3 regions of the Pseudomonas sp. C321 genome follow, and region 2 is predicted to be linked to each of the others. Evidence: riboswitches for the same ligand, from Rfam matches in the RefSeq annotation. Region 2 holds a riboswitch; each other region holds the start of a gene.
The links. A riboswitch is a leader RNA that binds a small molecule or an ion and turns the genes downstream of it on or off. The one in region 2 is predicted to bind cobalamin.
Positions count from the first base shown of each region.

Region 1: linked by a shared signal. The riboswitch ahead of cobO (cob(I)yrinic acid a,c-diamide adenosyltransferase) and the one ahead of ACZRJ6_RS13130 (ABC transporter substrate-binding protein) in region 2 are both predicted to bind cobalamin.
Region 3: linked by a shared signal. The riboswitch ahead of cobW (cobalamin biosynthesis protein CobW) and the one ahead of ACZRJ6_RS13130 (ABC transporter substrate-binding protein) in region 2 are both predicted to bind cobalamin.

Region 1 covers NZ_JBUZRB010000001.1:238,896-248,891, reverse strand. The annotation lists gene ACZRJ6_RS01105 (C40 family peptidase) at 105-749, shown strand; gene ACZRJ6_RS01100 (C40 family peptidase) at 894-1,427, shown strand; gene ACZRJ6_RS01095 (PQQ-dependent sugar dehydrogenase) at 1,506-2,819, opposite strand; cobalamin riboswitch at 2,919-3,155, shown strand; gene cobO (cob(I)yrinic acid a,c-diamide adenosyltransferase) at 3,234-3,845, shown strand; gene ACZRJ6_RS01085 (cobyrinate a,c-diamide synthase) at 3,842-5,182, shown strand; gene bluB (5,6-dimethylbenzimidazole synthase) at 5,179-5,829, shown strand; gene cbiB (adenosylcobinamide-phosphate synthase CbiB) at 5,826-6,734, shown strand; gene cobD (threonine-phosphate decarboxylase CobD) at 6,727-7,716, shown strand; gene ACZRJ6_RS01065 (cobyric acid synthase) at 7,713-9,164, shown strand; gene cobU (bifunctional adenosylcobinamide kinase/adenosylcobinamide-phosphate guanylyltransferase) at 9,532-9,996, shown strand, end outside.
Region 2 covers NZ_JBUZRB010000004.1:74,014-84,009, forward strand. The annotation lists gene ACZRJ6_RS13125 (transporter substrate-binding domain-containing protein) at 1-2,689, shown strand, start outside; partial or broken gene ACZRJ6_RS13130 (ABC transporter substrate-binding protein) at 2,718-3,047, opposite strand; cobalamin riboswitch at 3,034-3,238, opposite strand; gene ACZRJ6_RS13135 (histidine phosphatase family protein) at 3,358-3,915, shown strand; gene cobF (precorrin-6A synthase (deacetylating)) at 3,972-4,727, shown strand; gene ACZRJ6_RS13145 (alpha/beta hydrolase) at 4,739-5,470, shown strand; gene ACZRJ6_RS13150 (DcrB/PsbP domain-containing protein) at 5,497-6,063, opposite strand; gene ACZRJ6_RS13155 (monovalent cation:proton antiporter-2 (CPA2) family protein) at 6,135-7,943, opposite strand; partial or broken gene ACZRJ6_RS13160 (XRE family transcriptional regulator) at 8,142-8,318, shown strand; gene ACZRJ6_RS13165 (DUF726 domain-containing protein) at 8,516-9,996, shown strand, end outside.
Region 3 covers NZ_JBUZRB010000013.1:23,795-33,790, reverse strand. The annotation lists partial or broken gene ACZRJ6_RS24635 (outer membrane lipoprotein carrier protein LolA) at 1-70, opposite strand, end outside; gene cobM (precorrin-4 C(11)-methyltransferase) at 436-1,182, opposite strand; gene ACZRJ6_RS24625 (cobalamin biosynthesis protein) at 1,266-1,679, opposite strand; gene ACZRJ6_RS24620 (CbtA family protein) at 1,676-2,380, opposite strand; gene ACZRJ6_RS24615 (CbtB domain-containing protein) at 2,392-2,580, opposite strand; cobalamin riboswitch at 2,677-2,901, opposite strand; cobalamin riboswitch at 2,944-3,145, shown strand; gene cobW (cobalamin biosynthesis protein CobW) at 3,245-4,306, shown strand; gene cobN (cobaltochelatase subunit CobN) at 4,310-8,083, shown strand; gene ACZRJ6_RS24600 (ATP-binding protein) at 8,110-9,114, shown strand; gene ACZRJ6_RS24595 (vWA domain-containing protein) at 9,168-9,770, shown strand; gene ACZRJ6_RS24590 (DUF1853 family protein) at 9,847-9,996, opposite strand, start outside.

The DNA of each region.
Region 1 (9,996 bases), on a different contig from region 2:
CATGGCCCAAACAAGAAGTCACATGGATCACGATTGAATTTGCAAATCGATATGATAGAAGGCATAGTCTCGGCTTCTTTACACATCCAGCCACGGTCGTGCCCATGCTAAATCGCTTCGCACCCCTCGTGCCTCTCGCACTTGTTACCCTGTTGTTTGGTTGCGCCACCCACCCTCAACAGGTGGCTGAGCAGCAAAAGCCTCAACAACACAATCAACAAAAATTTGTCGCTGCGCAGTCTTCCACTGCTTACCAGGAAGCTGTCTATTCAGAAGAAGTAGCGACAGAAAAAGAACTGGCTGAGTTTTCCGACAGCAAGCCTTATCAGCTTCCAGTTCTGGCCGACAGCATCCTCGAGCGCGGTCTGTCCCTGGTCGGCACCCGTTACCGTTTCGGCGGTACCTCTGAAGCCGGTTTCGATTGCAGCGGTTTCATCGGTTACCTGTTTCGCGAAGAGGCCGGCATGAAGCTGCCGCGTTCCACTCGTGAAATGATCAACGTTGATGCACCGTTGGTCGCTCGCAACAACCTCAAGCCTGGTGATCTGCTTTTCTTTAGTACCAATGGTCGTGGTCGCGTCAGTCACGCCGGTATTTACCTGGGCGATGACCAATTTATCCACTCCAGCAGCCGTCGTAGCGGTGGCGTTCGGGTCGATAAGTTGGGCGATAGTTACTGGAGCAAGACCTTTATCGAAGCCAAGCGCGCCCTGGCCATGGCCCCGACTACCGTTACCTCCCGCAAGTAAAGTTAAAGTGATACTTGAAGTTTGACGTGTAAGCGCTAGAATCCTTGGATATTGTTGTGAGCTGATCGCGCGAGCTTTGCTTGCGCGGTCTGGTTTTCAGCCTTCGGTAACGAAAGCCGCATCCAGATCAGGATCGTTCTGCCCATGTCGACCTCGGCCCGCCTAATTCTTGTCATTTGCGCCGCGCTGCTCAGCGCCTGCGCAAGTCGTCCACCTCCCGTGGCCGTCAAGCCCAAGCCGGTGTTCAACTATTCCACCCAAACCTTTTCTCCGGCTGCCGAAGACGTACTTTTTCGTGCGTTGGGCCTGGTCGGCACGCCTTATCGCTGGGGCGGCAATACGCCGGACTCGGGGTTTGATTGCAGCGGCCTGATTGGTTTTGTCTACCGTGACGCTGCCGGTATCTCCTTGCCACGCACCACCCGCGAACTGATCGTGATGCGTGCCCAGGATGTGAGTGAAGATGCCCTGCAAACCGGCGACCTACTCTTTTTTGCCACCAATGGCGGCTCGCAGGTCAGCCACGCGGGAATCTATGTGGGCGAAGGGCGCTTTGTGCATGCCCCGCAAACGGGCGGTACGGTGAAGCTGGACACGCTATCCAAGGCGTATTGGCAGAATGCGTACCTGAGCGCCAAGCGCGTATTGCCGCCGGAGCATCTGGCGCGTAATCCCTAAGAAGCAGCTACAAGCTTCAAGCTATGAGCTGCAAGAAGGCGCCTAACGGCCACTTGCAGCTTGAGGCTTGTTAGCAGGTTATTTAGTTGCTGACACCCGCCACACTTTATTCCCCACATCATCGGCCACCAGCAAATCCCCCAGCTGATCGATCACCACGCCCACTGGCCGGCCCATGGCTTTTTCATCGCTGTTGAGGAACCCGGTCAGCACATCCACCGGTTGCCCTTTTGGCTTGCCCGCTTCAAACGGCACAAAGATCACTTTGTAACCACTGTGAGGCTTGCGATTCCACGAGCCATGCTGGCCGATAAACGCGCCGTTACTGAACGGTGCTGGCAACTTGCTGCCCTCGGCGAAGGTCAGACCCAGTGATGCAGTGTGCGGGCCGACCGCATAGTCCGGCGCAATGGCCTTGGCCACCAGGTCCGGGTCTTGTGGAGTCACGCGCACATCGACGTGCTGGCCGTAGTAGCTGAACGGCCAGCCATAGAAGCCGCCATCCTTGACCGAGGTGATGTAGTCCGGCACCAGGTCGCTACCGATTTCATCCCGCTCGTTGACCGCCGTCCACAGTTTGCCGCTTTGCGGCTCCCAGGCCATGCCGTTGGGGTTGCGCAGGCCAGAGGCGAAGATGCGGTGCTGGCCGGTGGCGCGGTCTACTTCCCAAATCGCCGCCCGACCTTGCTCCGCTTCCAGGCCGTTTTCCGCGACGTTGCTGTTGGAGCCGACGCTGACGTACAGCTTGTTGCCATCCTTGCTGGCCACCACGTTTTTGGTCCAGTGATGGTTCAGAGGGCCGCCCGGCAGGTCGACGACCTTGGTGCCAGCCTCCTTGATGGAGGTTTCGCCTGACTGATAAGGGAAGCGCAACAGCTTGTCCGAGTCAGCGACGTACAGGTCGTTGCCCACCAGGGTCATGCCGAACGGCGAGTTGAGGTTTTCCAGGAACACCGTGCGGGTTTCAGCGACGCCATCGTGGTCGGCGTCCCGCAGCAGGGTGATGCGGTTCGGGCTCGGCACGCCAGCGCCGGCTCGGCCCATGACCTTGCCCATCACCCAGCCGCGAATGCCCTTGGAATCGTCCGGCTTGGGCGGTGCGTTGGTTTCCGCCACCAGCACATCACCATTGGGCAGTACGTACAGCCAGCGCGGGTGATCCAGGCCTTCGGCGAACGCTGCCACCTGGGTGCCGGCCGCCGCAGTGGGCTTGACGCCGTTCGGCCAACCAATCGCCGGGGCGATATTCACGGTGGGGATCAGGGTTTTGTTCGGCTCCGGCAGCTTGGGCGAGGGCCCGGTGCCGTCGGACACTTGCAAGGTGGAACTATCACCGCAAGCGGCCAGGGTGCCAGCGACCATGATGAGTAAGGCGAGTCGGGTCTTATGCATGTTTTTCTCCTCAATACCTGTAGTCATAGAGGCACGACGCGCTGCGATGGTTCAAGTGCGCCGCCAGCTTTAATTGACGCTCCACCCCCAACCCACTAACCTTCGCCGCTTGTTTCAGGTGCTCTGTGGCGTGTGCGTCAACAGAGTGAAACAGGGAAGCCGGTGAGTGAGCGCACTTGTACACAGTGAAGCCACGATCCCGGCGCTGCCCCCGCAACGGTAAATGAGTCAAGACGGTGCTTTCGCCACTGTATCGCCCCGCGATATGGGAAGGCGCACCCTCGGCGCGCAACGCCACTCATGAGCCCGGAGACCGGCCTGATTCATCCAACAGCATCACGGTGGGCGATGCTTGGCTGTTTGCTTTCTCTTTTCCTGCCCGCCGTTTTTGTCCAGCCCCAACGGAGAGCTGCCATGACTGAATCCCCCGATCGTGACGAGCGCCACCTGGCGCGCATGCTGCGCAAAAAAGCGGTGATCGACGAGCGCATTGCCAATTCACCGAACGAATGCGGATTGCTGCTGGTGCTCACCGGCAATGGCAAAGGCAAGAGCAGTTCAGCCTTTGGCATGCTGGCCCGGGCCATGGGCCACGGCATGCAGTGCGGTGTGGTGCAGTTTATCAAGGGCCGCAACAGCACCGGTGAAGAGCTGTTCTTCCGCCGCTTCCCCGAGCAAGTGCGTTTCCATGTGATGGGCGAAGGCTTTACCTGGGAAACCCAGGACCGCCAGCGCGACATCGCCGCGGCCGAAGCCGCCTGGGTGGTGTCCCAGGAAATGCTGCGCGATCCGTCCATCGGCCTGGTGGTGCTGGATGAGTTGAACATCGCCCTCAAGCACGGCTACCTCGACCTGGACCAGGTCCTCAGCGACCTGCAAGCCCGCCCGCCGATGCAGCATGTACTGGTCACCGGCCGCGGCGCCAAGCCGGAACTGATTGAAATGGCCGACACCGTCACTGAAATGGGCGTGCTCAAACACGCGTTCCAGGCCGGTATCAAGGCACAGAAGGGCATTGAACTTTGAAGCAGTCCCGTCACTGCCCTGCAGTCTTGATCGCCGCGCCGGCGTCAGGCCAGGGCAAAACCACCGTCACCGCCGCACTGGCCCGCTTGCACCGCAATCTCGGGCGCAAGGTCCGCGTGTTCAAGTGCGGCCCGGACTTTCTCGACCCGATGATCCACGAGCGCGCTAGCGGTGCGCCGGTCTATCAATTGGACATGTGGATGGTCGGCGAGCAGGAAAGTCGGCGGCTGTTGTGGGAAGCGGCGGGGGAGGCCGACCTGATTTTGATCGAAGGCGTCATGGGCCTGTTCGACGGCACGCCGTCCAGCGCTGACCTGGCGCGGCATTTTGGCGTGCCGGTGCTGGCGGTAATCGACGGCACGGCGATGGCCCAGACTTTTGGCGCTTTGGCCTTGGGGCTCGCCCGTTACCAGCCTGATCTGCCGTTCGCCGGGGTGCTGGCCAATCGCGTCGGCACCCTGCGTCATGCGCAGTTGCTGGAAGGTAGCCTTACCGAAGGCCTGCGCTGGTACGGCGCACTGTCGCGGGAGACCGGTATCGAGCTGCCGAGTCGTCATCTTGGGCTGGTGCAAGCCAGCGAATTGAATGACCTGGATCTGCGCCTGGATGCCGCCGCGCAAGCGTTGGGTAGCAGTTGCGAGGTAGCGCTGCCGCCGCCGGTAGAGTTCGCTGCGCCTGAGCCGATAGAGGCCGAACCGTTGCTGGCCGGTGTACGGATTGCCGTTGCCCGTGACGAAGCCTTTGCCTTTACCTACGGCGCCGGCCTCGACTTGTTGCGAGCGATGGGCGCTGAGCTGCGCTTCTTCTCGCCGATTCATGATTGTGAACTGCCAGAAGCTGACAGCTTGTACCTGCCCGGTGGTTATCCGGAACTGCATCACCTGGCGTTGTCGCAAAACACTTCGATGCTGACCGCCATCCGCGCCCACCATGGCGCCGGCAAGCCCTTGCTGGCCGAATGCGGCGGCATGCTGTATTTGCTGGACTCGCTCACCGATGTCGATGGCACCCGCGCCGAATTACTCGGACTGCTTCAGGGCGATGCTGTGATGCAAAAGCGCCTGGCCGCCCTGGCGCTGCAAAGTGTCGATTTGCCCGAAGGCGTTCTGCGCGGCCACACCTACCATCATTCCCTGACCAGTACCCAATGGCAGCCGATTGCCCGGGGCCTGAGCCCCAACGGCGGACGCGGCGCCGAGGCGGTTTATCGGCAGGGACGGATGACCGCCTCTTATGTGCACTTTTATTTCCCGTCCAACCCGACAGCGATTGCAGCGTTATTTGTGCCAGACACCCAGGCCAATGTGGGAGCGGGCTTGCCCGCAATGAGGCCATGACCGACAACACCTTCCCCCAGGCCGACCGCGAAGCCGTCTACCGGGCCATCGCCGAACGCCGCGACATGCGCCACTTCAGCGGCGGCACCGTCGCTCCCGAGCTGCTTCACCGTTTGCTGCAAGCCGCCCACCAGGCGCCCAGCGTCGGCCTGATGCAGCCGTGGCGTTTCATCCGCATCAGCGACCGCGACCTGCGGGGCAAGATTCAGCAACTGGTGGAAGAAGAGCGTATTCGCACCGCCGAAGCCCTCGGCGAGCGTTCCGACCAGTTTATGAAGCTCAAGGTCGAAGGCATCAACGAGTGCGCTGAGGTGCTGGTGGCCGCGCTGATGGATGACCGCGAACGGCATATCTTCGGCCGTCGCACCTTGCCGGAAATGGACATGGCGTCCTTGTCCTGCGCGATCCAGAATCTATGGCTGGCATCCCGGGTCGAAGGGCTGGGCATGGGCTGGGTGTCGTTGTTCGAGCCCCAGGCTCTGGCCGATCTGCTGGGTTTGCCGGCGGGCGCCAAGCCCCTGGCGGTGCTGTGTCTGGGCCCGGTGGCCGAGTTCTACCCGGCACCGATGTTGCAGCTGGAAGGCTGGACTGAACCGCGTCCATTGAGTGACATGCTGTATGAGAATTATTGGGGAGTGAGTCAATGAGTGTGGCCTTGCTGAGTGTCGCTGCCGTGGCGCTGGATGCGCTGCTGGGCGAACCCAGGCGCTGGCATCCGCTGGTGGCATTCGGTAATTTCGCCGGGCGTATCGAGCAGCGTTTCAACTCGGGTGGCCGAGGCTGGCGCAGCCATGGCGTGACCGCCTGGGTGATCGCGGTGGTGCCGCTGACCCTGCTGGCCACGGCCTTGTCGTGGGCGCCGTATGTGGGTTGGGTGATCGAGATCCTCGCGTTGTATTGCGCCCTCGGCATGCGCAGCCTTGGCGAACACGTGGCGCCCGTGGCCCAGGCCCTGCGCAGTGATGACCTGGACGAGGCGCGCAAGCGCGTCGGTTATCTGGTCAGCCGCCAAACCAGCGAGCTGGACCACACCGAAGTTGCACGCGCCGCCACCGAGTCGGTATTGGAAAACGGCAGCGATGCGGTGTTCGCCGCGCTGTTTTGGTTTGTCATCGCCGGCGTGCCCGGTGTAGTGCTCTATCGCTTGAGCAATACCCTGGATGCGATGTGGGGTTATCGCAACCAACGTTTTGAACGTTTTGGCTGGGCTGCGGCGAAGATCGACGATCTGCTCAACTATATTCCTGCAAGGTTGGTGGCGTTGACCTACGCGCTACTGGGCAAAACTCGGCTGGCGCTCAAGTGCTGGCGCACTCAAGGCCCGACTTGGGACAGCCCCAACGCCGGTCCGGTGATGGCTGCGGGCGCAGGTGCCCTGGGTGTCGAGTTGGGCGGGGCAGCGATTTATCACGGCGAACTGCATCAGCGTCCGCAATTGGGCGAAGGTGTGCCGGCGAGTGCCGATTCTATCGACCAAGGCTGGCAACTGGTGCAGCGCGGCGTGTGGCTATGGTTGTTGATTCTGTGTGTGGGGGCTGAATTTTATGCTTGAGCACGGTGGTCGGCTGCGCAAGGCAGCGATGCAATACGGCATCAGCGAGGCCGACTGGCTGGACCTGTCCAGCGGCCTGGCGCCCTGGCCCTGGCCGATCCCCGAGATCCCGCTGCGGGCCTGGGCGCGCCTGCCGGAAACCGATGATGGCCTGGAGGCGGCCGCCTGCGAGTACTACGGCGCCGCCCAGGTGCTGCCGGTGCCCGGCTCCCAGGCCGCAATCCAATTGCTGCCGCGTCTGCGTCGTTCGGGCAAGGTCGGCGTGCTGTCGCCGTGCTATGCCGAGCACGCCGAAGCCTGGCGCCGCGCCGGTTATATCGTGCGTGAAGTATTGGAGCAGGAAGTGGACTTCTTCCTCGACAGCCTTGACGTGCTGGTGGTGGTCAACCCCAACAACCCCACCGGCCTGAGCCTCACGACGCAACGCCTGCTGGACTGGCACGCACGCCTGGCCCAACGCGGCGGCTGGCTGGTGGTGGATGAGGCCTTTATGGACAACACCCCACAGTTAAGCCTGGCGAGCCAGACCCATCAGGTGGGCTTGATCGTATTGCGCTCGTTCGGCAAGTTTTTTGGCCTGGCCGGGGTTCGACTGGGCTTTGTCCTGGCCGAGCGCAAGTTGCTCAAGTTGCTTGCTGAACAAGTCGGGCCATGGGCGGTCAGCGGGCCGACGCGGGTGTTGGGCCAGGTGTGCCTTAAGGATGTCGCCGGCCATACGCGCCAGCGCCTGCGCTGCGAAGAAGCCAGCCAGCGACTGTTTGAACTGCTGGAGCAGCATGGCCTGCGACCGCAAGGCGGCTGCGCGCTGTTCCAGTGGTTGATTACCGACTGCGCCGAGCACCTGCACGAATTCATGGCCCAGCGCGGCATTCTGCTGCGCCTGTTTGTCCACGACAGCAGCCTGCGCTTTGGCCTGCCGGGTACCGACGCTGACTGGCTGCGCCTGGAACAAGCGCTCACCGCGTACAAGGAAGCATCATGAGTACCTTGATGGTGCAGGGCACCACGTCCGATGCGGGCAAAAGCACCTTGGTCACCGCCTTGTGCCGCTGGCTGGTGCGCCAGGGCGTGGCGGTGGTGCCGTTCAAACCGCAGAACATGGCGCTCAACAGCGCGGTGACTGCCGAGGGCGGCGAGATTGGCCGGGCCCAGGCGGTCCAGGCCCAGGCGGCGAAGCTGGCGCCTCACACCGATATGAACCCGGTGCTGCTCAAACCCAATAGCGACACCGGTTCGCAGGTCATCATCCATGGCCGGGCCGTCACCACCATGAATGCGGTGGCTTATCACGACTACAAGGCCATCGCCATGCAAGCGGTGTTGGCGTCCCATGCCCGCTTGAGCGCGGCGTATCCGGTGGTGATGGTGGAAGGTGCCGGATCACCCGCGGAGATCAATCTGCGGGCCAACGACATCGCCAACATGGGCTTTGCCGAAGCGGTGGATTGCCCAGTGCTGTTGATCGCCGACATCAATCGCGGCGGGGTGTTTGCTCATTTGGTAGGGACGCTGGAATTGCTGTCGCCTTCGGAGCAGGCGCGGGTCAAGGGTTTCATCATCAACCGTTTTCGTGGCGATATCGCGCTGCTGCAACCGGGACTGGACTGGCTGGAAGAACGCACCGGCAAGCCGGTGCTGGGTGTTCTGCCTTACGTGATGGATTTGCACCTGGAGGCCGAAGACGGCATCGACCAGCGTCAGATCGACAAGGCGGCGCAGGTGCTCAAGGTAGTGGTGCCGGTATTGCCGCGTATCAGCAATCACACGGATTTTGATCCGCTGCGGCTGCATCCCCAGGTGGATTTGCAGTTTGTCGGGCCGGGGCAGGCGATTCCTGCGGCTGACCTGATTATCTTGCCGGGGTCGAAAAGCGTACGTAGCGACTTGGCCTATTTGCGGGCCAATGGTTGGGACGTGGCGCTGGGCCGGCACTTGCGCTATGGCGGCAAGGTGTTGGGGATTTGCGGTGGGTTGCAGATGCTTGGCGAGCAGGTGCATGACCCGTTGGGGCTGGAAGGGCCCTGCGGTTCCAGTGAGGGACTGGGGCTTTTGGCGTTTAGCACGACGCTGGAAGAAGAGAAGCAACTGCGCAATGTTCGCGGGCGGTTGCTGTTGGAAGACGCTGAGGTCAGTGGTTATGAGATTCATGCGGGTGTGACCAGTGGCAGTGCCTTGTTGCGACCGGCGGTGGTTTTGGATGACGGTCGTAAGGATGGTGCGCAAAGTGCCGACGGGCAGATTCTTGGTACTTATCTGCATGGGTTGTTTGAGACTCCGGCCGCTTGCAGTGCGTTGTTGCGCTGGGCGGGGTTGGAGGATGTGCAGGAGGTGGATTACCACGCCCTTCGCGAGCGGGATATTGAGCGGTTGGCGGATTTGGTGGAGCAGCATTTGGATACAGGATTGTTGCGTTCGTTGTGTGGGGTTTGAGGGTGTACACCGATCCAGTGTGGGAGCCGGGCTTTGTTTTGGGTGGTGTGTATATCCGTTGCTGCGGTGACGGCGACTTAGGGTTACGCCCTTACGGCGTGTCACTTTGTAAAAGCGACAAAGTAACCAAAGCGCTCCTGCCCTACCTGTCGGCGCCTCGCTGTGGCTCGGCGTACCCTCACTCCGGCATTGCTCCGTGGGCCGGAGTGAGGGTACGCCGAGCCACAGCGAGGCACCAAGTGGTGGGGCAAGAGCCTTTTGCTTACTTTTGGGCTCTTTCAAAAGTGAGTCGCTGTAAGAGCGAAACCCCAAGCCGCCGTTACCGCAGCAACGGATACACACACAATCAAAAAAAGAGGTCCCACCCATGCTCCAACTAATCCTGGGCGGCGCCCGCTCCGGCAAAAGCCGCCTCGCCGAAAAACTCGCCGCGAACAGCGCGCTTCCGGTTACCTACATAGCCACCAGCCAACCCCTGGACGGCGAAATGAACGAGCGCGTCACCCTGCATCGCCAGCGCCGCCCGGCCGAATGGAGCCTGATCGAAGAACCCATCGAACTGGCCCGCGTCCTACGGGAAGCCGCCGGCCCCGACCGCTGCCTGCTGGTCGACTGCCTGACCCTATGGCTAACCAACCTGCTCATGCTCGAAGATCCCGCACGTCTTGCCTCAGAGCGCGACGCCCTGCTGCAAATCCTGGCCTTCCTGCCAGGTGAAATCATCTTTGTCAGCAACGAGACCGGACTGGGTGTCGTGCCGCTGGGCGAATTGACTCGCCGCTATGTCGATGAAGCCGGTTGGCTGCATCAAGCCCTGGCCGAGCGTTGTCAG
Region 2 (9,996 bases):
ATTTTTCAACGAACAGGGCCAGTTTCAGGGCTTGAGTGCGGAGGTCCTGGCCCAGGTCAGCTTGCGTACCGGGCTGAAGTTCGATGTGGTGCGCGGCGGCTCGCTTCCCTGGCAAGTTGATCAGGTCAACGCTGGCGCTGTCGAGATGATGGGGGTTATCACCCCCAGCATGGAGCGCGAAGAGAAGATACGTTTTACCCGCCCGTACCTGACCAACCCCTTCGTACTGGTCAGTCGCAGCGGCACAGGCAATCCGCTCACACTGGAGGACATGCCGGGCAAGCGCCTTGCGATGATTGGTGGCAATGTCCTGCGTGAAAGAATTACCCAGGATTATCCCGGCATAAAGTTCGTGGAGGTGCAGAGCCCCGTGCAGGCCATGGAGCTGGTGGCCAGCGGCGAGGCTGATGCGGCGCTCAACTCGCTGATCAGCGCCCGCTACGTAATTGCCCGTCAGTACCGTGACCGTTTGCGCGTGACCAGCACGGTTGGCTCGCAGCCTGCCCGTATCACTTTTGGGGTCAACCGCAGCCAACTGGAGCTGTACTCGATCCTTGACAAGGCGCTATTGAGCATTACGCCTCAGGAAATGGATGAGTTTACCAATCGCTGGCGCACTGAAGTAGTCATCGAAGACGGCTACTGGTCACAGCACCGTAATACGATCATCCAGGTTTTTTCCCTGGCTGCACTGCTCTTGCTGGTGACGTTGGGCTGGGTGATCTACCTGCGCAGCCTGATTCGCAAGCGAGCCCAGGCCGAGCGAGCCCTGAGTGATCAGATGCGTTTTATGAGCGTACTGATCGACGGCACCCCGCATCCGATTTATGTTCGTGATCGCCTGGGGCGGCTGATGGCCTGTAACAGCGCTTACCTTGAGGTGTTCGGCTTCAAGCTTGAAAACGTGATCGGCAAAACGGTAGTTGAGACCGATACGGGCAACCCGCCCCAGGCCCAGTCCTATCATGAGGACTACCTGCGGCTGATGGAGCAGGGAGAGCCGCAGATACACGACCGTGTACTCAAGGCTCCAGGCGGCGCGACCTTGACCATTTACCACTGGATGCTGCCGTACCGTGACGGTGACGAAAAGGTGGTGGGCATGATTGCTGGCTGGGTGGATGTCAGCGAACGTCAGCGTTTGCTGGGGCAATTGCAGGAGGCCATGGAAGGCGCCGATGCCGCCAACCGGGCCAAGACCACCTTCCTGGCAACCATGAGCCACGAGATTCGCACTCCCATGAATGCGGTTATTGGCATGATCGAACTGGCCCTGAAAAACGCCGAACAGGGCCGGGTAGACCGCGATGCCCTGGAAGTGGCGTCCGATGCGTCGAGGGGCATGTTGGAGTTGATCGGCGATATTCTCGACATTGCACGCATCGAATCCGGGCACCTGTCCTTGACCCTGGAGCCCTCGAACTTGCATGAATTGCTGAAATCAACGGCGCGGATTTTCGAGGGCCTGGCGCGGGCCAAAGGCTTGTCGCTGCAGGTGGAGCTAGATCCGCTGATTGATCGTCCTGTGCTGATTGACCCGCAGCGTTTCAAACAGGTGGTATCCAACCTCTTGAGCAACGCCATCAAGTTCACCAGCAGCGGCCAGGTTCGGCTCAGTGCCCAGGGGGCGCCGGCCGTTGCCAGCGGTTACTTGAGTCTGAAGTTATGGGTGGAGGACACGGGGATTGGCATCAGCGCCGACGACCAGGCGCGGCTGTTCAACCCCTTTGTTCAGGGCCGCAACACCGAGCAGGCGGCCCGCAGCGGTTCTGGCCTGGGACTGGTGATCAGCCGCAGCCTGTGCGAGATGATGGGCGGTCAACTACAACTGAGCAGTGTCGTTGGGCAGGGCACGCGGGTCGACGTGACGTTATCGTTGGCAGCTACTGTTTCACCGCCCACCCCGGCGGTATCGGCTACCCCGCAAACATCTGCGGCCCATGTATTGAATATTCTGGTGGTGGACGACTATCCCGCCAACCGCTTGCTGCTCGCCCGACAACTGAGCTTTCTCGGGCATCGGATCAGTACCGCCGAGGACGGTATTCAGGGCCTTGAGCGCTGGCAAGAGGAGTGCTTTGATGGCGTCATCACCGATTGCAACATGCCGTTTAAAAATGGCTACGAGTTGGCGCGGGATATTCGCAGGCAAGAGCAGGCCAAAGGCCTGGCCCCCTGTTTGTTATTGGGCTTTACCGCCAACGCTCAGCCTGAGGAAGTGGACCTGTGCCTGCAGGCCGGAATGGACGGTTGCCTGTTTAAACCTTCCGGCCTTGAGGACCTGCGCGCGGCGCTGGCTTCACGTACCGGGATGCCCTCGATTGCCGAGCCCTTTGAGCCCGAGCCGCTAGCGAATATTGATTTGAGCCACCTGGTAAAGTTGACAGGCGCTGACACCCAGGCGCTTAAAGAGCTGCTGGCCCCATTGCTCGACAGTTTGCAGGTGGACCACGGGTTACTGCCGCAACTGCTGCGCACGCAGGATTTCCCCAGGTTGCATGACCTGGCCCACAGGGCCAAGGGCGGTGCTCGTATGGTCAACGCGCAGGTATTGACGCGCTGCTGTGAGGTATTGGAGAAGGCCTGTGAACAGCAGGATCGTGAGGCACTGGCGCCTGCGGTTGAAGGTGTATCTGAGGCTATCGACCACCTGCTTCACACGCTATTGACCTATTGCAATCAGCATTGACTGGTATGCGAACCTGGTTTTCAGTCGTTCAGAGAGTTGGGGATAACTCCTGGCGCATGTCCCTGAACTGCCGCGCCAGTCCCAGCACCACATTGGCGCTGCCAACCGTGGGTACCAGGTGGGTAAACGGGATATCGATCATGCGGTTTTCCCGAACCGCCCGCAGGCGCGACAACACTGGGTCTGTGGTCAGCAATTGGCGCTTGCGGCTGGCGGCGGCCAACAGGGTCGTGACGAAACTGCGCCGGCTTTCGCTGTCCAGGCCGTTGACTTCGCTGTCCAGGTAGAACACTGATAACGGTTTGCCAGGCTCGATCAACGCCTGGGCGCTGGCCAGGTCGGCGTCCATGGAGATACTCCAGGCCGGTCTCCGGGCTCACGCGTCTGGAGCCCTTCACCTTCCCATGGCGGTTTGGCCACAGTGGTGTGTCGAAGAGGTCACGCGTATACCGTTGCGGGGGCAGCACCGGACTTGCTCGGATGAGCGTACCGGTTTCCCGTTTCACCCCATGCACGGCGGCATGAGGCACCTGAAACAGGGCAGCATCTGAACATTCGCAAGTCCGCTCGTCAACTTGGCGGGGAAATTTCCGAACAATTGGCTTGTCAGGCAAGGGGCTGGCGCAGTATTGACTGCACACGTGATTCCCACACCAGAGGAGAAGGGGATGCAGGCCACACGTTTGACCCTTGTTTGCCACGCCACGACGCCGTATCAGAAACGCGGTCAATTCCCTATCGACCAGTCTCTGGAGATGGATTGGCGGCAGGTGCCGTTATCGCTGGCCGGGCGTTTCAAGAAAAACCTGCGCCTGCTCTGTGGTCCTGAAGCCCGAACCCGGCAAACGGCAACGTTGTTCGGCAACGGCGCAAAGGTCGATGAAGCCTTGCGCGATGGTGATTTCGGCAGTTGGCAGGGCCAGGATATCGACGAGGTCGACCGCGACGAGTTGATGACCTGGCTTACCGACAGCACCAGCGCCCCTCATGGTGGCGAATCGGTGCAACAGGTCTGCAAGCGGGTAGGGCAGTGGATGCAAACCCTCGAAGCTAATCCAGGACACGTGGTGGCGGTGACCCATCCCTTCATCATCCGTGCTGCCTTGCTGCACGTCATGCAATGTCCGGTCGCGATGTTCAATCTGATCGACGTGGAGCCGCTGTCATCCACCGAGCTGCGTTTCAACGGTGTCTGGCGCCTGCGCCTGGAAACTCACGCCTCGTAGCCGGAACATGGCAAAATCGCCGCCCCGTATTGAGAACACCTCATGAAGACTTTCCCATGAAGAGCATCCTGATCATCGGCATTGGCGCCGGCAACCCCGACTACATCACCATGCAGGCGGTCAAGGCGCTCAACCGCACCGACGTGTTTTTCCTGATGGACAAGGGCCAGAGCAAGGACAAGCTGATCGACCTGCGTCGGGAAATCTGCGAGACCTATATCACCGATCACGACTACCGCTTTGTCGAGGCTGATTGCCCCGAGCGAGTGCGCGGTGAAATCGACTACACCACCGCTGTGCAGGACCTGAATCGCGATAAGCAGCAGACCTTTGAGCGGGTGATCAACGAACAAATGGCCGACGGTGAAGTGGGCGCATTCCTGGCGTGGGGCGACCCGGCGCTGTACGACAGCACCATCCGCATCCTCCAGGCAATCCTCGCCACTGGCCGCTGTGAATTCGAGTTCGAAGTCATCCCCGGCATCACCAGCGTCCAGGCCCTGGCGGCCCAGCACAAAGTGCCGCTGAACCGCATCGGCCGGTCCATCGAGATCACCACAGGTCGCCGGTTGGCGGCGGGGCAGGTCAGTGACGCCGATACGTTGGTGGTGATGCTCGATGCAGAGGACTCCTACCGCACCGTGGCGGACAAGGACGTGGATATCTATTGGGGCGCCTACCTCGGTACGCCGGACGAGATCCTCATCAGCGGCAAGGTGGCTGAGGTTGCCGATGAGATTGAGCGTGTGCGCAAGGCGGCGCGCCAGGCCAACGGCTGGATCATGGACACTTATTTGCTGCGCAAGCCTTGAGGTTGATCCCCATGTTCAAACTGATCGTCTTGGCGCTGACGTTGTGTGCGGGTGTCGCCCACGCCCAATCTGCCCTGCACACGGATTTGCCGCTGTCGTACCTGGAGCAGACTCAAAGTGATTCACGCAACCAGCCCCTGGTGATTTTTCTCCATGGGTTTGGCAGCAATGAGCAGGACCTTTTCGGTCTCAGGGATGAACTGCCGTCGACCTGGAGCTACCTGTCAGTTCGAGCACCGGGAACGGTGGATGAGGATGGCTATCGCTGGTTTCGCAAGACGCCCGGCAATGGCGACTACGATGGCGAGACCGTCGATTTGCAGAGCAGCGCACGGCTGATCGAGGACTTTGTCGCCCAGGCCACGGCCAAGTATCACACCCAGAGCGACCGAGTATTCCTGGTGGGGTTCAGCCAGGGAGCGATCATGTCGTACGAGGTGGGCTTACGGCAGCCGCAAATGCTGCGGGGGATCGCGGCGTTGAGTGGCAGCGTGTTGCCGGTGCTCAAGGCTCAGCTCAAGACTCAGTTCAAGCCGGATGAGCAACTGGGCAAGCTGGCGATTTTTATCGGCCATGGCACGTTGGACCAAGCGTTGCCGTATGCCTCGGCCACGCGGGCCAATGAGGTGTTGTCGGGCCTGGGGCTGAAACCGGAGTTTCATGGTTATCCGGGCATGACCCATACCATCAGTAATGCCGAAGTGCAGGACCTGAAGAACTGGCTCCAAAAGAGCCTGCCCTAAACAAAGCAATAGCCGTGGAAATCGGCTTACTTGCCGCCCGTAATCTGCTTCACCAACACGCCATGTCCCTTGGCATCATCGGCCCGGGAAATCGCCTGGATTACCAGCAGGTGATTGCCGGAGCCGGCGAAGAATGTCGAGGTCAGGGTCTTGCCGCCCCCCATGGTCGCCGTGCTGTCAACCTGACGCATGCCCAAGCCCTTGAGGACCAGCTTTATTTCGCCCAGTTTCTTGAAGTCTGGCAGGGTGGCGCTTTGCTCCTTGACGAATCCAGTCACCGCGCCGTCGAGAAATTGCGGGTCGTTGTCCTTGATGGTGATGCCGTCATTACGCAGGGTCTCGGCCACGATCACCACGCTTTTGCCCGCCTGGTTGGTGTACATCGTGCCGCTGGCGCCCGCGGTGCCGTGGGCTTCATCGCCGGCCGGCAGTGCATCGGCGGTGTAGGCCTTGGGCAGGCCGAAGGTGAATTTGCCGTCCAGGGTGGAGATGGTCTGGCCGGCTGGCTTGTCGGCGGCGAACACTTGGCAGGCGCCCAAGCTTGCGGTCAGCGCGAGCGCCAAGAAGGCTGCGGTCTTGGTGAGGGTGGCCATGAAGCTCTCCAGGAAAGAACGAAGTTGCGCCGTATTCTGTCAGAAATTCGCAATGTCGTTCATGTCCATCCTCACGCCTTGTCGGACTCTTCCTCCAACCGATCCATCTCAAACAACCGCGCCAGCTCCGCGCGGGACTCCTGAGCTGACTGCATGACCTTGGCCGCGTCGTCGTACACCGCATGCTGGACGGCCAGCAGTTGCAGGTCGTGGTTCTTGAAGCGGTTGATCCGCGCATCGGCCTGGGTTTGGCTCAGGCCTAGTCCCACCAGGGTACGACGACTCATTTCCAGGCTGGAGTAGAACGTCTCGCGTACTGGTGACGCGTCCAGGTCCACCAGGCGATGGACGTGCTGGCGGTTACGCGCGCGGGCGATGATCTTCATGTGCGGGTACAGACTGCGCACCAGTTCGGCGGTCTTGATGTTGATCTCGGGATCATCCATGGCAATCACGAAAAACTCCGCCTGGTCGACCTTGGCCGCATGGAGGATTTCCGGGCGCTGTGGGTCGCCGTAGAACACCGGCATGCCGCCAAAACTGCGGGTCAGCTCGATAGTTTCCACCGAGGTGTCGAGGGCGATAAACGAAATGTTTTGTGCTCGCAGGATACGCGCCACGATCTGCCCCATGCGGCCCATGCCGGCGATCACCACCCGTGGCGCATCGCTCTCGATGGCGCGGTATTCCTCGGGTACTTTGACGGTTTTGCTCTTGGGTTTGAACAGTATCGGGCACAGCAGCAACAGCAACGGGGTCAGGGCCATGGACAGGGTGATGGTCAGCACCAGGATGTCGTAGAGCCGCGGTTCGAACAGGCCCTGGTCGCGGCCGATCTTGAACACCACGAAGGCGAACTCACCGCCTGCGGCCAGCACCACGCCCAGGCGCAGTGCACTTTCGCGATTGAGACCACCCGCCAGTTGGCCGATGCAAAACAGCAGCGGCAGCTTGATGGCGATCAGCAGCAGGGTCAGCCCCAGTACGACGATCGGCGCGCTGAACAATAGGCTGATATTGGCGCCCATGCCGACGCTAATAAAAAACAGCCCCAGCAACAGCCCCTTGAACGGTTCGATCTGGGATTCCAGTTCGTGGCGGTATTCCGAGTCAGCCAGCAAGAGGCCTGCGAGGAACGCGCCCAAGGCCATGGACACGCCCACCAGCTCCATCAACCATGCCGTGCCGATCACCACCAGCAGGGCCGTTGCGGTGGACACTTCTCGCAGCCCGGTCTTGGCGACGATGCGAAACACCGGTCGCAACAGATAACGACCGCCAATGATCACCACGACGATGCTGCCCAATACCTGCAAGCCGTGGTTCAGGTCCTGGGCGGCGGTAGTGGTGTGATTGTTGCCAGCGAGAAGCGGCACCATGGCGATCAGCGGGATCGCCGCGATGTCCTGAAACAGCAGAATGGCAAACGCCAGGCGGCCATGGGGTTGGTTCAGTTCCTTGCGTTCGGCCAGGCTTTGCAGGCCGAAGGCAGTGGAGGACAAGGCCAGGCCCAGACCCAGTACAATGGCGCTGTTCCACGACTGGCCAAACACCCACAGCGCTAGCACGCCGATGACCGTCCCGGTGATCACCACCTGGGCCAGGCCGACGCCGAACACCGCCTTGCGCATCACCCATAAGCGTTTGGGCGAAAGCTCCAGGCCAATGATGAACAGCAGCAACACTACCCCTAACTCGGAAAACTGGCTGACACTTTGCGGGTTGCCCACGAGCCCCAGTACCGACGGGCCGATGATCACCCCGGCCAGCAGATAGCCCAGTACCGCGCCCAATTGCAGGCGCTTGGCCAAGGGTACGGTGAGCACCGCGGCGAACAGGAACACCACGGCCGCTTGTAACAGGTTGCCTTCATGGGGCATTGCTTACTCCAGGATCTTTTTCGAATCAACAGAGCGCTATTAGAACGCTTTTTTACATTTTGAAATCTGATTTTTTGCAGAGAAAGACATGGGTTAGCCAGTGTTCGCTGGGGACAATCCTGCTCTGTTATCACTGCAAACACATCGCTGGCATCCTGAAGCACGCCCTGGCGACAGTGGTCCGGGGCAGATGAGCCAGAGGAGAGTCTGGCCAAGGTACTGAATATCAACCAGGCGGCCGTTTCCAAAATGGAACGACGCACCGACATGTACATCAGCACCCTGCGTAACTACATCCGTGCCATGGGTGGCGAGTTGGAGATTGTCGCGACCTTTCCTGACGGTCAGGTAAAGATCGAGAACTTTGCCAGTTGAGTCGTTCAGCGTTACCGGCGTCTCTCAGCATCAGTGGAGGATGCTAGAGAACTGAATATCGGAACAAAATCCCTGATTTATGGCATGCCTGCCCATGTGTATGGGCAGAGGGTTCCTTAACCCACCGAGGTTTTCACATTGCCTCAACCCACCCTTTGCTACTATCGCCCTCCACCGTCATCAGGAGTTACCGCCCCATGCAACACCAGTGGGATGAAATGCACCGCACCCGCAAGCCCACGTTCGTCCTGTGCGGCGAGCCCCAAGGTGATGTGCTCAATCTCTACGTCCACGGTTACTCGGCCTTCTTTAATCAGCAACAGCTGGGCAACTTCAAGGCGCAACTGGCGACCATCGAAGGCTCGACCAACCTGATGCTGTTCTGGCCGGCGGGGCATTTCCTGGAAAACCTGTTTGCGCCGTTCAAGGACGTCATCGCTTCCATGCTCGGCGGCGGCACCCTGGGCGCGGCGACCATTGGCCTGGGCAAGGCGATTGCCTATTTTCTCGACCACTACAAAAGCGTCGAAGCCCGGGTTGATGAAGTCGCCAAAAGCCTGCTGCCCGAATTGGCCAACTACCTGCACGGCGAGTCTATCCAGGTGCAGAAAATCAACCTGATTGGCCATTCGCTGGGTGCGCGGTTGTTGGTCAAGAGTTTGTTGGCAAGCCCCGAACTGGCCCGTGAACTGCCGTTGAACAACCTCTTGTTGATGGGCGGGGCGATCTGCACTTCCAGCCCCTGGGACCAGGTGTCGGCGCCGCTGAAGGGCCGGGTGATCAACTGCCACTCCAGCAAGGACTGGGCGCTGGCGCTCAAGCCGGATGCCGAGCGGTGCATCGGCCGTTATGCGATCCCGTTGACCCCGGCCCTCAAGGACAAGGTGGCCAACGTGCACTTGACCAGCTTTGATCACGCTGCCTACTGGCCACAATTGAAGACAGTGGTGCAATACACCGACCTGCTGCAGGAGCGCCGTGGCATGATCCGCGCCGATCAGCGTAGTAGCGAGGTGCGGTTTGCCGAGGAGGATGTCGACCTGTTCCCGCTGCTGGTGCAGGCGCGGCCGGATGAACTGAAGTTTCTTGCCGAATTAATGGCGCAAAAACACAGTGCGTCCATCGATGTCAGCGTGCGCGAGCCGCTGAAACTGGCCGTGGAGTTGCAGCGCATGGGTGGCGACAGCTTCATGAACCTGGCGCGGGGCCATGGCGTCAGCTATCGCGAAATGGCCCAGGACGTGGTCCAGCGAGTGGGGGTCAAGTTTGACCAGCCCCTCGACAGCGTGGCCCTCACGGCCCTTGAAGAGCGGGTCGCCGAAACCTTGATCGAGCAGTATAAGGACAAGCTCAGCCTGGCCGACCGCAAGGTCTTCGAGGCCGAACTCAAGGCGGCTGCGCAAAAGGAACAGGGTTTTTTCAATCGCTTCGATGTCGGGCGCTCGGCCACCACGGCCTTGAGTGGTACAGCGCTGGCCGGGTTGACCGGTTTTATCCTGCGCCGGGGCGCGGCTACGGCAATTCCGGTGGTGGGGCAGGCGCTGGCGGCAGCGATGTTGTTGGTGAGTGGGGTGCGGGCGTTTTCCGGGCCGGCGTATTCCATCACCACCCTGGCGGTGCTGGTGCTCGGGGTGATTCGTCAGCGCCTGGAGCGCGAGGCGCTGAATCAAGAGATGGA
Region 3 (9,996 bases), on a different contig from region 2:
CGCGGTGACTCAGGAAACCAGCGTCATCGTTAACGACCATCGCGAGCAAGCTCGCTCCTACAGTGGGCATGGGATACGTTTTTGCTTTTCACCACTCAGGTCGGCTACCAGGCCGCCGTGCTTTTGCTTTTGATCTAAGGCGCCCCGTTAACCACGATGGCTGAACGCAGGCATTGATCCGTGGGTAAACCGGCAGGACGCCGGTTTAGCCGCGCTGGGCCAAGGATGGCCCATCGCGGCGGCCCACGGAGCAATGCCGGAGTGAAGGCATGCCGAGCCTAGGCGAGGCGCCAAGTGGTGGGGCAAGAGCCTTTTGGTTACTTTTGGGCTCTTTTCAAAAGTGACACGCCGTAAGGGCGTAACCCTAAGCCGCCCTGACTAAAATAACGGATATGTACCCAACCCACAGGGTTTTGCATTAGCATCCGGGAATACTCAAGGCCGATATAAGTGCGCATGACCTGCGCGATACAGCGAGGACTCGCTGAAACCGTCACTGGCCAACACCCGGCCCACCACAATCAATGCCGTCCGCCTGAACCCCTTGGCCGCTACCTTTTCGGCAATATCCGCCAACGTACCAATAACCCAATCCTGATCTGGCCAGGTTGCACGATGCACCACGGCAATCGGGCAGTCGGCGCCGTAGTGAGGCAGCAGTTCAGCGACGATCCTCTCCAGATGATTGACCCCCAGATGAATCGCCATAGTCGTACCGTGGCTGGCCAGACTATTAAATGACTCTCCCGCCGGCATCGCAGTTTTATCGGCATAGCGGGTCAGAATCACGCTCTGGGCGATATCCGGCAGGGTCAGTTCAGCCTCCAGCAGCGCCGCACAGGCGGCCACGGCTGTCACGCCCGGAATGATCTGGAAGGGAATGCCCAGCTCCCGCAGCCAGCGAATCTGCTCGCCAATCGCACCATACAAGCTAGGGTCGCCGGAATGCACCCGTGCCACGTCCTGGCCGTTTTCGTGGGCGGCCTTGATCAAACCGATGATCTGCTCAAGGTGTAGTTCGGCGCTGTTGATCACCTGTTCGGCCTGATGACCTTCCAGCACGGCGGCCGGTACCAGCGAGCCCGCATAAATGATCACCGGGCAGCTGCGAATCAGCCGCTGGCCCTTGACGGTAATCAGTTCGGGATCGCCGGGGCCTGCGCCGATGAAAAAGACGGTCATGACGGTTTCCTATGCAAAAAAAACAAGCGTGCAAGGCTTCAGATGAAGATTGCTCATGATCAAGGCAGGCGATTATCGAGATTTTAGCCGCAACTGGCTAACGCAAAGGTGGCCTGGGCGTTTTTCTGACGGGTGATCAGCAGCCTCGCCGACCCCTGGGCCAAGTGTTCAGCCAAGGCCAGGGCGGCACTTTCGGCAACGCCATGGCAGCCGGTATGGGCGAAGGCGATAGCCGACTTGTGGCTGAGCCGGGGTTCATACAGTGCCAATTGCCCGGCACTGAAAAACTGCAGCGGCAGGTTCAAGGCCTTGGCCAATGCCAACAGCCCTGGTTCATCCTGTTTGAGATCAATACTGGCCAGTGCAGTGATGCGTTGGCGATCGATGCCGCCCTCGTCGAGGGCCTTGTTGAACAGGGCAAGCAGGGTGTCAGTGTCGCAGCCACGCTGGCAACCCAGGCCGACCACCAGGGTCGGCGCTGTGTTGTCAGTGGTCATGCTGAGTATTGATCGTCACGGTTACGGCGAAACAGCCAGGCGCTGATCAGGCCCAGGGCCAGCCAGAAGGCAACGTTGGTCAATTGCGAGGCAATCTTGAACTGCGCTTCCAGCGCTTCAGGAGCCAGCATTGAATGGGCTTCCGGTTGCGGCGCGCCAATCACATGGGGCACCGCCAGGATTGCCACGCCCAACACTTTCAGCAGCCAGTTGCGACCGAACACGATCAACGCAATACCGGCGGCAGTGGAACCGGCCGTGCCGATCCACCAGATTTGCCGTTGCGCCAGGTCAGCCGCAGCAGTGCCCGGCAGTTCCGGTGGCAGGCCAAGGGTTGGCGCGAGGACGAAGGTTGCATAACCCGCCAGGCCCCACAACAGGCCTTGAGCGGTGCGGGTTGGCGCACGCAAGGTGTAGAGGCCGGCCAGCATCAGCGCGAAGCCGACCGCGACCACCAGGTTGCCGCCCGTGGTGGACAGCACGCGCTGCCAGCCGTTTTCCGGCTCCCAGGCCTCGGCGTCGTGGCTGTGAGCGGCAGCGGTGCCGTTGGCATGCTCATGCATCTGGGTAGCCGCGGGGGCGTTTTCGAAGGTTTCCGCCTGGAGAATCAGCGGCGCGACCCAGAAGCTTTGCAGCAGGGTCAGCAACAGGGCAGCCAACAGGCCGGTGAAACCTGCGGTTTGGGCAATTCGCTTGATCATGTCGGCAGGTCTCAGTGGCACGGGAACGCGGCGCTGTGGCGGGTATCGTGGGCGGCGTTGTGCACGGCCTCAATATGGGAGAAACCGGCGAAATAGACCAGGCACGCGCCCAGAATCGACGCACCGATGGCCGCGGTCAGGCGTTGGCTCAAGGTGGCGGTGTTGCTTGCGGTATGCGAGGTGCTGCTGATGATCGACATGGCACGTCCCTTTCGAGTGTCAGGGTGAAACGAGCGCATGAAAACCCTGCGAGCCAGGCACGCAGAGTTCTGAACAGCGCCCGCCCACCGCGGGTTTGTTATTTGATTGATCGGGCCGGTCTCCGGGCTTGCGAGGGGGCTCTTGAAAAGAGTCGACCTAAAAGCATCGCCTTCCCATGCCATCTCGGCACAGTGGATCTGATGCTTCGCTCGCTTACCGTTGCGGGGGCAGCACCGGACTGGTCATGGCTTGAGTCAAGCACATGATTTACCGGTTTCCCGTTTCACCCTGTGAAGGGCACCCGAAACAAGATGTGTAGGAGAGCATGGGTGAGGGATGGTAGTCAAATTGACCGAGCCCCTGTAGCCTTGCGCCTTCGAGGTTCTTCGGCCCAGGTCGAAGCTAAGAAGGGAACGCGGTTGATGCCGCGGCTGCCCCCGCAACTGTAAAGGGTTGATCTGACTGCCACGCCACTGCCTGAACAAGGCGGGAAGGCGCAGCCAGCGCCAGTCGCAAGACCGGCAAGCCCCAAGCCAGGAGACCTGCCTCGCTACGATTCTCAACTTTCAACCGGGCGGGGTGATCCGGTGGCGAAATGGGCTTCTGCGCGCCGCCGCAGGGCCAATCGTCCCGTCTGCCCGCCACCTTGCCAAAGGGCATCCGATGAAAACACTGGCCAAACTCCCCGTCACCATCGTTACCGGCTTTCTCGGTTCGGGTAAAACCACCTTGTTGCGCCATATGCTCGACAACGCTCAGGGCCGTCGCATCGCCGTGATCGTTAACGAATTCGGCGAGCTGGGCATTGACGGTGAAATTCTCAAGCAGTGCTCCATCGGTTGCACCGAAGAAGAAGCCAACGGCCGCGTGTATGAACTGGCCAACGGTTGCCTGTGCTGCACCGTCCAGGAAGAGTTCTTCCCGGTAATGCGCGAGCTGGTAGCCCGTCGCGGCGACCTCGACCACATTCTCATTGAGACCTCGGGCCTGGCCCTGCCAAAACCGTTGGTCCAGGCCTTCCAATGGCCGGAAATTCGCAGCGCCTGCACCGTTGACGCGGTGATCACCGTGGTCGACAGCCCGGCCGTGGCTGCTGGCACCTTCGCTGCCTTCCCGGATCAGGTGGATGCCCAGCGCAAACTTGACCCGAACCTGGACCACGAATCGCCGCTGCACGAGCTGTTCGCCGACCAACTGGCCAGCGCCGACCTGGTGATCCTCAACAAATCCGACCTCATCAGCGCCGAAGACCTGGCCCGCGTGCGCCTGGAAGTGGCTGAAGAGTTGCCGCCAGCGGTGAAGATCATCGAAGCCAGCAGCGGTCGCGTGCCATTGGACGTGTTGATTGGCCTGGGTGCCGGTTCCGAAGAGCACATCGACAGCCGCCACAGCCATCACGATCATCATCACGAAGGTGAAGACGACCACGACCATGACGCCTTCGACTCGATTTCCATCGAGCTGCCACAAGCCGACGAAAGCCTGCTGCTCGATGCCTTGACCCAACTGGTGGTCCGGCACGGCATCCTGCGGGTCAAGGGCTTCGCCGCAATCCCCAACAAGCCAATGCGCCTGCTGATCCAGGGCGTGGGCACCCGTTTCGACAAGCACTTCGACCGCGCCTGGCGCGCCGATGAGCCGCGCGCCACACATCTGGTGCTGATCGGCCAGGAACTGGACGCCACCTTGCTCGAAGCGCAATTGCGCGCTGCCCTCAGCGTTTAAGCCATGCACCTGCTCAGGACCCAGCCCGGCGGTTTCGTCTCGGATGACAACATTGCCGACCTTGGACAAACCCCCGCCGAACTGGTGATCCTGTGCAGCGGCGACTCCAGCCTGGCGCTGCTGGCCGAAGCTGCCCAGCAGTTGCCCGAGGATTACCCGAGCCTGCGCCTGGCCAACCCGATGCAGGTGCAGAACCACGCCTCGGTCGACCTGTATGTCGATGAGGTGCTGCGCCACGCCAAGGTCATCCTGATTTCACTGCATGGTGGGATCGGTTATTGGCGTTACGGTATCGAGCGTTTGGTGCAGTTGGCCGAGCGCGGTGTGCAACTGATTTTGGTGCCGGGTGACGACCGTCCAGACCCGGAACTCAGCGGCCTGAGTACCGTCAGCGCGCAAGAGCGCGATCGGCTCTGGCACTTCCTGCGCCAGGGCGGCCTGGGCAATGCGCTGGATTTCTATCGCTGCCTGGCCAACGGGTATCTGGGGCGCGACTATGGCTGGTCCGAGCCGCAAATCCTGCCGCGTACGGCGATCTATCATCCCCATAAAGCCAACGCGTGCCTGAGTGATTGGCAGGCCGACTGGCAGCCCGATCTTCCCGTGGCAGCAGTGCTGTTCTACCGCTCCCATTTGCAGGCAGCCAATACCGGCTTTATCGATGTGTTCTGCCAGCGCCTGCAGGCAGCGGGGTTGAACCCATTGCCCATGGCTGTGGCCAGTTTGAAAGAGCCCGGCTGCCTGACGGTGGTCGAGGACTTGCTGGATGAGGTGCAGGCTTCGGTGATTCTCAACACCACCGGTTTCGCCCAATCCAGCCCCGAAGCGCCGCACTTGCGACCGTTTCGCCGCAATATCCCGGTGATCCAGGCCATTTGCGCCCAGGACAACGAACCCGCCTGGCAGGCCAGCGAGCAAGGCCTTGGCCCCCGTGACCTGGCAATGCACATTGCGTTGCCGGAGCTGGACGGACGGATCATCAGCCGCCCCATCAGCTTCAAGGACCTGGCTTGGCGCAGCGAGCGCAGCCAGTCGGATGTGGTGTGCTACCGGGCGCAACCTGAGCGCATGGACTTCGTCGCTGACCTGGCGCGGCGCTGGGTCGACCTGGCGCGGGTGCCTAATGCTGAAAAACGCATCGCTCTGATTCTCGCCAATTATCCAACCCGTGATGGCCGCATCGGTAATGGCGTAGGCCTCGATACCCCGGCCGCCGCGCTGAATATCCTGCGGGCGTTGCAGATTGAAGGTTATCCGCTGCCGGACGTGTTAGCGCAAAGTGGTACGCAACTGATCCAGGATTTGCTGGGCGGTATCACCAACGACCTCGACAGCCTCGACCTGCGCCCCTGCCATCAAAGCCTGGGCCTGGACGACTACGAGGCAATGTTCAACCGCCTGCCTGAAAGCAATCGGCAGGCGGTGCTCGCACGCTGGGGTTCGCCGCACACCGACCCGATGTTCCGCGACGGCCGCATGATGATCGCCGGCCTGCGCTTGGGCCTGACGTTTATCGGTATCCAGCCGGCCCGGGGTTATCAGGTCGACGCCAGCGCGGTGTATCACGACCCGGACCTGGTGCCGCCCCACGGTTACCTGGCGTTCTACTTCTGGTTGCGCCAGACCTACGGCGCCCACGCAGTGATTCACGTTGGCAAGCACGGCAATCTGGAGTGGTTGCCCGGTAAAGGCGTCGGGCTTTCGGAAAATTGCTGGCCGGATGCATTGCTTGGCCCGCTGCCGAATATCTATCCGTTTATCGTCAATGATCCGGGCGAGGGTGCCCAGGCCAAGCGTCGCACCCAGGCGGTGATCATCGATCACCTGATGCCGCCGCTGACCCGTGCCGAAACATACGGCCCATTACGTAACCTGGAACTGCTGGCCGACGAGTATTACGAAGCGCAACTGCTCGACCCGCGTCGAGCCAGGGAGCTGCAAAAGGACATCCTCAAGCTGGTGCGGGAAACTCGCATCGACCAAGAGTTGGCACTGGACGAAAACCTCGACAGCGACGCCGATGCGGCGATCTGGCTGCCGCGCCTGGATACTTACCTGTGCGATCTGAAGGAGTCGCAGATTCGCGACGGCTTGCATATCTTCGGTGAATCACCCGTTGGCCGCTTGCGCATCGACACGTTGCTGGCTTTGCTACGCATTCCCCGTGGCGATGGCCGTGGTCCGCAATCGAGTTTGCTGCGGGTGTTGGCCAAGGCTTTCGAACTGGGCTTCGATCCGCTGGATTGCGCCCTGGCCGAGCCATGGGCCGGGGCTCGCCCCGAGGTATTACACACGATCGATCCACAATTGTGGCGCACCGCTGGCGACACCCGTGAGCGCCTGGAACTGTATGCCGCGCGCTTGATTGAGCAGGCGCTTGAAGGGCCGGTCGAGCAACTTGAAGAACCCGGCTGGCACGACGTCAAGGCGGTGATCGAAAGCCTGCGCATCGTCGTCGCTCCGCGCCTGGATGCCTGCGGCCCGGCGGAGATGCGCGGCTTGCTGGATGCCCTGAGCGGGCGCTTCGTCCCCGCCGGTCCCAGCGGAGCGCCCAGCCGTGGTCGGTTGGACGTGCTGCCCACCGGGCGTAATTTTTTCTCGGTGGATGTGCGCAACCTGCCGACCACCACCGCCTGGCGCATTGGCTTCCAGTCAGCCAGCCTGATTCTTGAACGGCACCTGCAAGACCATGGAGACCACCTGCGTCAGCTCGGCCTGTCGGTGTGGGGCACTGCTACCATGCGTACCGGCGGCGATGACATCGCCCAGGCCATGGCGCTGATGGGCGTGCGCCCTGTGTGGGCCACCGGCAGTCAGCGGGTGGATGACTTTGAAATCTTGCCGTTGAGCCTGCTGGACCGTCCGCGCGTTGATGTCACGCTGCGGGTCTCGGGGTTCTTTCGCGATGCCTTCGCCAACCTGATCCGGTTGTTTGATGCTGCGGTGCAAGCGGTCGCCGCGTTGGATGAGCCCGATGATATGAACCCGCTGGCTGCCAAGGTGCGCAGCGAGCGAGAGGCCTTGCGCTTGTCCGGTCTGGATGAAGAAGCCGCTGCCAAGCAAGCCGGCTGGCGGATCTTCGGGGCCAAGCCGGGTGCTTACGGCGCTGGCGTGCAGGGCGCAATCGACGGTCGTCTGTGGCAGAGTCGCGAAGACTTGGCCGAGGTGTACCTCAATTGGGGCGGTTACGCTTATGGCGGCTCCGATGAAGGTACCGCCGCCCGCGAACAGTTCGCCCAGCGTCTGAGCCAGGTCCAGGCGGTGTTGCAGAACCAGGACAATCGCGAGCACGACCTGCTTGATTCCAACGATTACTACCAGTTTCAGGGTGGCATGCTCGCCGCCGTGGAAACCCTGAGTGGCGACAAGGCCGCCAGTTATCATGGCGACCACAGCCAGCCGGACCTGCCGAAAATCCGCACCTTGAAGGAAGAGCTGAACCGGGTGATCCGCGCCCGTGCAGCGAATCCCAAGTGGATCGAAGGGGTCAAGCGCCATGGCTATAAAGGCGCGTTCGAGATGGCGGCAACGGTCGATAACCTGTTTGCCTTTGACGCCACCACCGCACTGATCGACGATCACCAGTACGCACTGTTGGCCGACGCCTATTTGCTCGACCCTGACACCCGTGCTTTCGTGCAGCAACATAATCCCGACGCCTTGCGCGACATGACCGAACGCATGCTGGAAGCCCAGCAGCGGGGTATGTGGCAGGAGCCTGGGGCGTACCGCGAGGCATTGGAAAATTTGTTGTTGGATATAGAAGAAGACAACTGAGTCACAGCACTCACCGAGAACTCGCGATGACTGATACCCCTCATTTCCCGCTGTCCGCCGTTGTCGGCGCCGATGACCTCAAGCTGGCCCTGTGCCTGACCGCCATCGACCCGAAAATCGGCGGCGTACTGATCGAAGGCCCGCGCGGCATGGCCAAGTCCACCTTGGCCCGTGGCCTGGCGGACCTGTTGGCCAGCGGTCAGTTCGTCACGCTGCCCTTGGGCGCCACCGAAGAACGGCTGATAGGCACCCTCGACCTCGACGCGGCGCTGGGCGAAGGCCGGGCACAGTTTTCCCCTGGCGTGCTGGCCAAGGCCGACGGCGGCGTGCTTTACGTCGATGAAGTCAACCTGTTGCCCGATCATCTGGTGGACCTGCTGCTGGACGTGGCCGCCAGCGGCACCAACCTGATCGAACGTGACGGCATTTCCCATCGGCATTCGGCGCGCTTCGTGCTGATCGGCACCATGAACCCGGAAGAAGGCGAGTTGCGCCCGCAGTTGCTCGACCGCTTCGGACTCAACGTGGCCCTGAGTGGGCAAACCCTGCCTGTCGAACGTGGGCAGATCATCCGCCGCCGCTTGGATTTCGACAGCGATCCCCAAGGGTTCTGCGCGCAGTGGGCCGATCAACAGGCGGCGCTGCGTGAGCGTTGCACCCAGGCGCGGGCAGTGCTGGAAAGTATTCCCCTGGATGACCAGGCATTGGCCGAGATCACTGAGCGTTGCTTTGCCGCTGGGGTCGATGGTTTGCGTGCCGACCTGGTCTGGCTGCGTGGCGCTCGAGCCCATGCCGCGTGGCGTGGGGCTGGCGCTATCAGCGTGGAAGATATCGAGGCCGTGGCTGAGTTCGCCCTGCGTCACCGCCGTCAGGAACACTCCCTGCCGGCGAGCCCGCCCACTACAGGTCAATCATCGAAGCCAGCCGACTCATCGCCTGCCCAGGGCCAAGGGCTGTGGGGCGATATGCCTGCGCCCGCATTGTCGGTCGGGGCTCGGCGGGATGTTCCGACCTGGCCAAAAAAGCCCTAGGCATTCGCCCTCGACCTGACGCGGGGGCGGATGCCCGACCCAAGGCGGGTCGATTGGACAAGGGCAGGCAAGGGCAGGCACGAACCGCCAACCAGGGCTCGATCAACTGGCCGGGTACCTTGCTCGGCGGGCGACCGCAACGCCGCGAGGATTTGCTGTACCGCCTGCGCAACCGCTCACCCCATGAGTTATGGCTGGTGATAGTCGATGCGTCGGCATCTACTCGGCGGCATCAAGCGCTGAGCGACGCCAAGGGCTTGCTGGCGCAGGTATTTGATGATGCTTATCGCCAGCGCGCCCGGATGGCGTTGCTGACGGTGAGCGGTCAGTTGCCCAAATGGCAGGTGCAGGGGTTGAAGGCGGCGAAAGGGCTGAGCCGGTGGCTCGACGAGCTCGGCGCTGGCGGCGGCACGCCATTGCTGGCGGCACTTGGCGAGGCCGGAGACTGGCTGGTTGCCCGGCGCAAACGCTATCCGGCGGAGCAGCAGCGATTGCTGGTAATCACTGATGGGCGACTTAAGGATGTGATGGGATTAGCGCAGCTCGACTGTCCGGGATTGCTGGTGGATATCGAGCGGGGGCCGATCAGGCTGGGCCGCGCCAAAGAGCTGGCTCTGGGGTTGAATGTGGATTATCGGCATATCGATAGCCTTTAACGGCGGACTCATTGTTCCTCGTAGCTGTCGAGCCTCGCTGGGGCTCGACAACTGCGGGGCCAACTCCAGATCTCATTCAACCAGCACCCGGCACATTCGGCCAAAGGTCTGCCACCAGAAATAACCGCTCGGCTTCCTCCCAATCGCCGGCGCTATTTTCAGCCAGTCGTACCAGCAGTTGCGCCGGCGCTATTGGGTCCAGCTGCGCCAGCCAGCCTTGCATCTG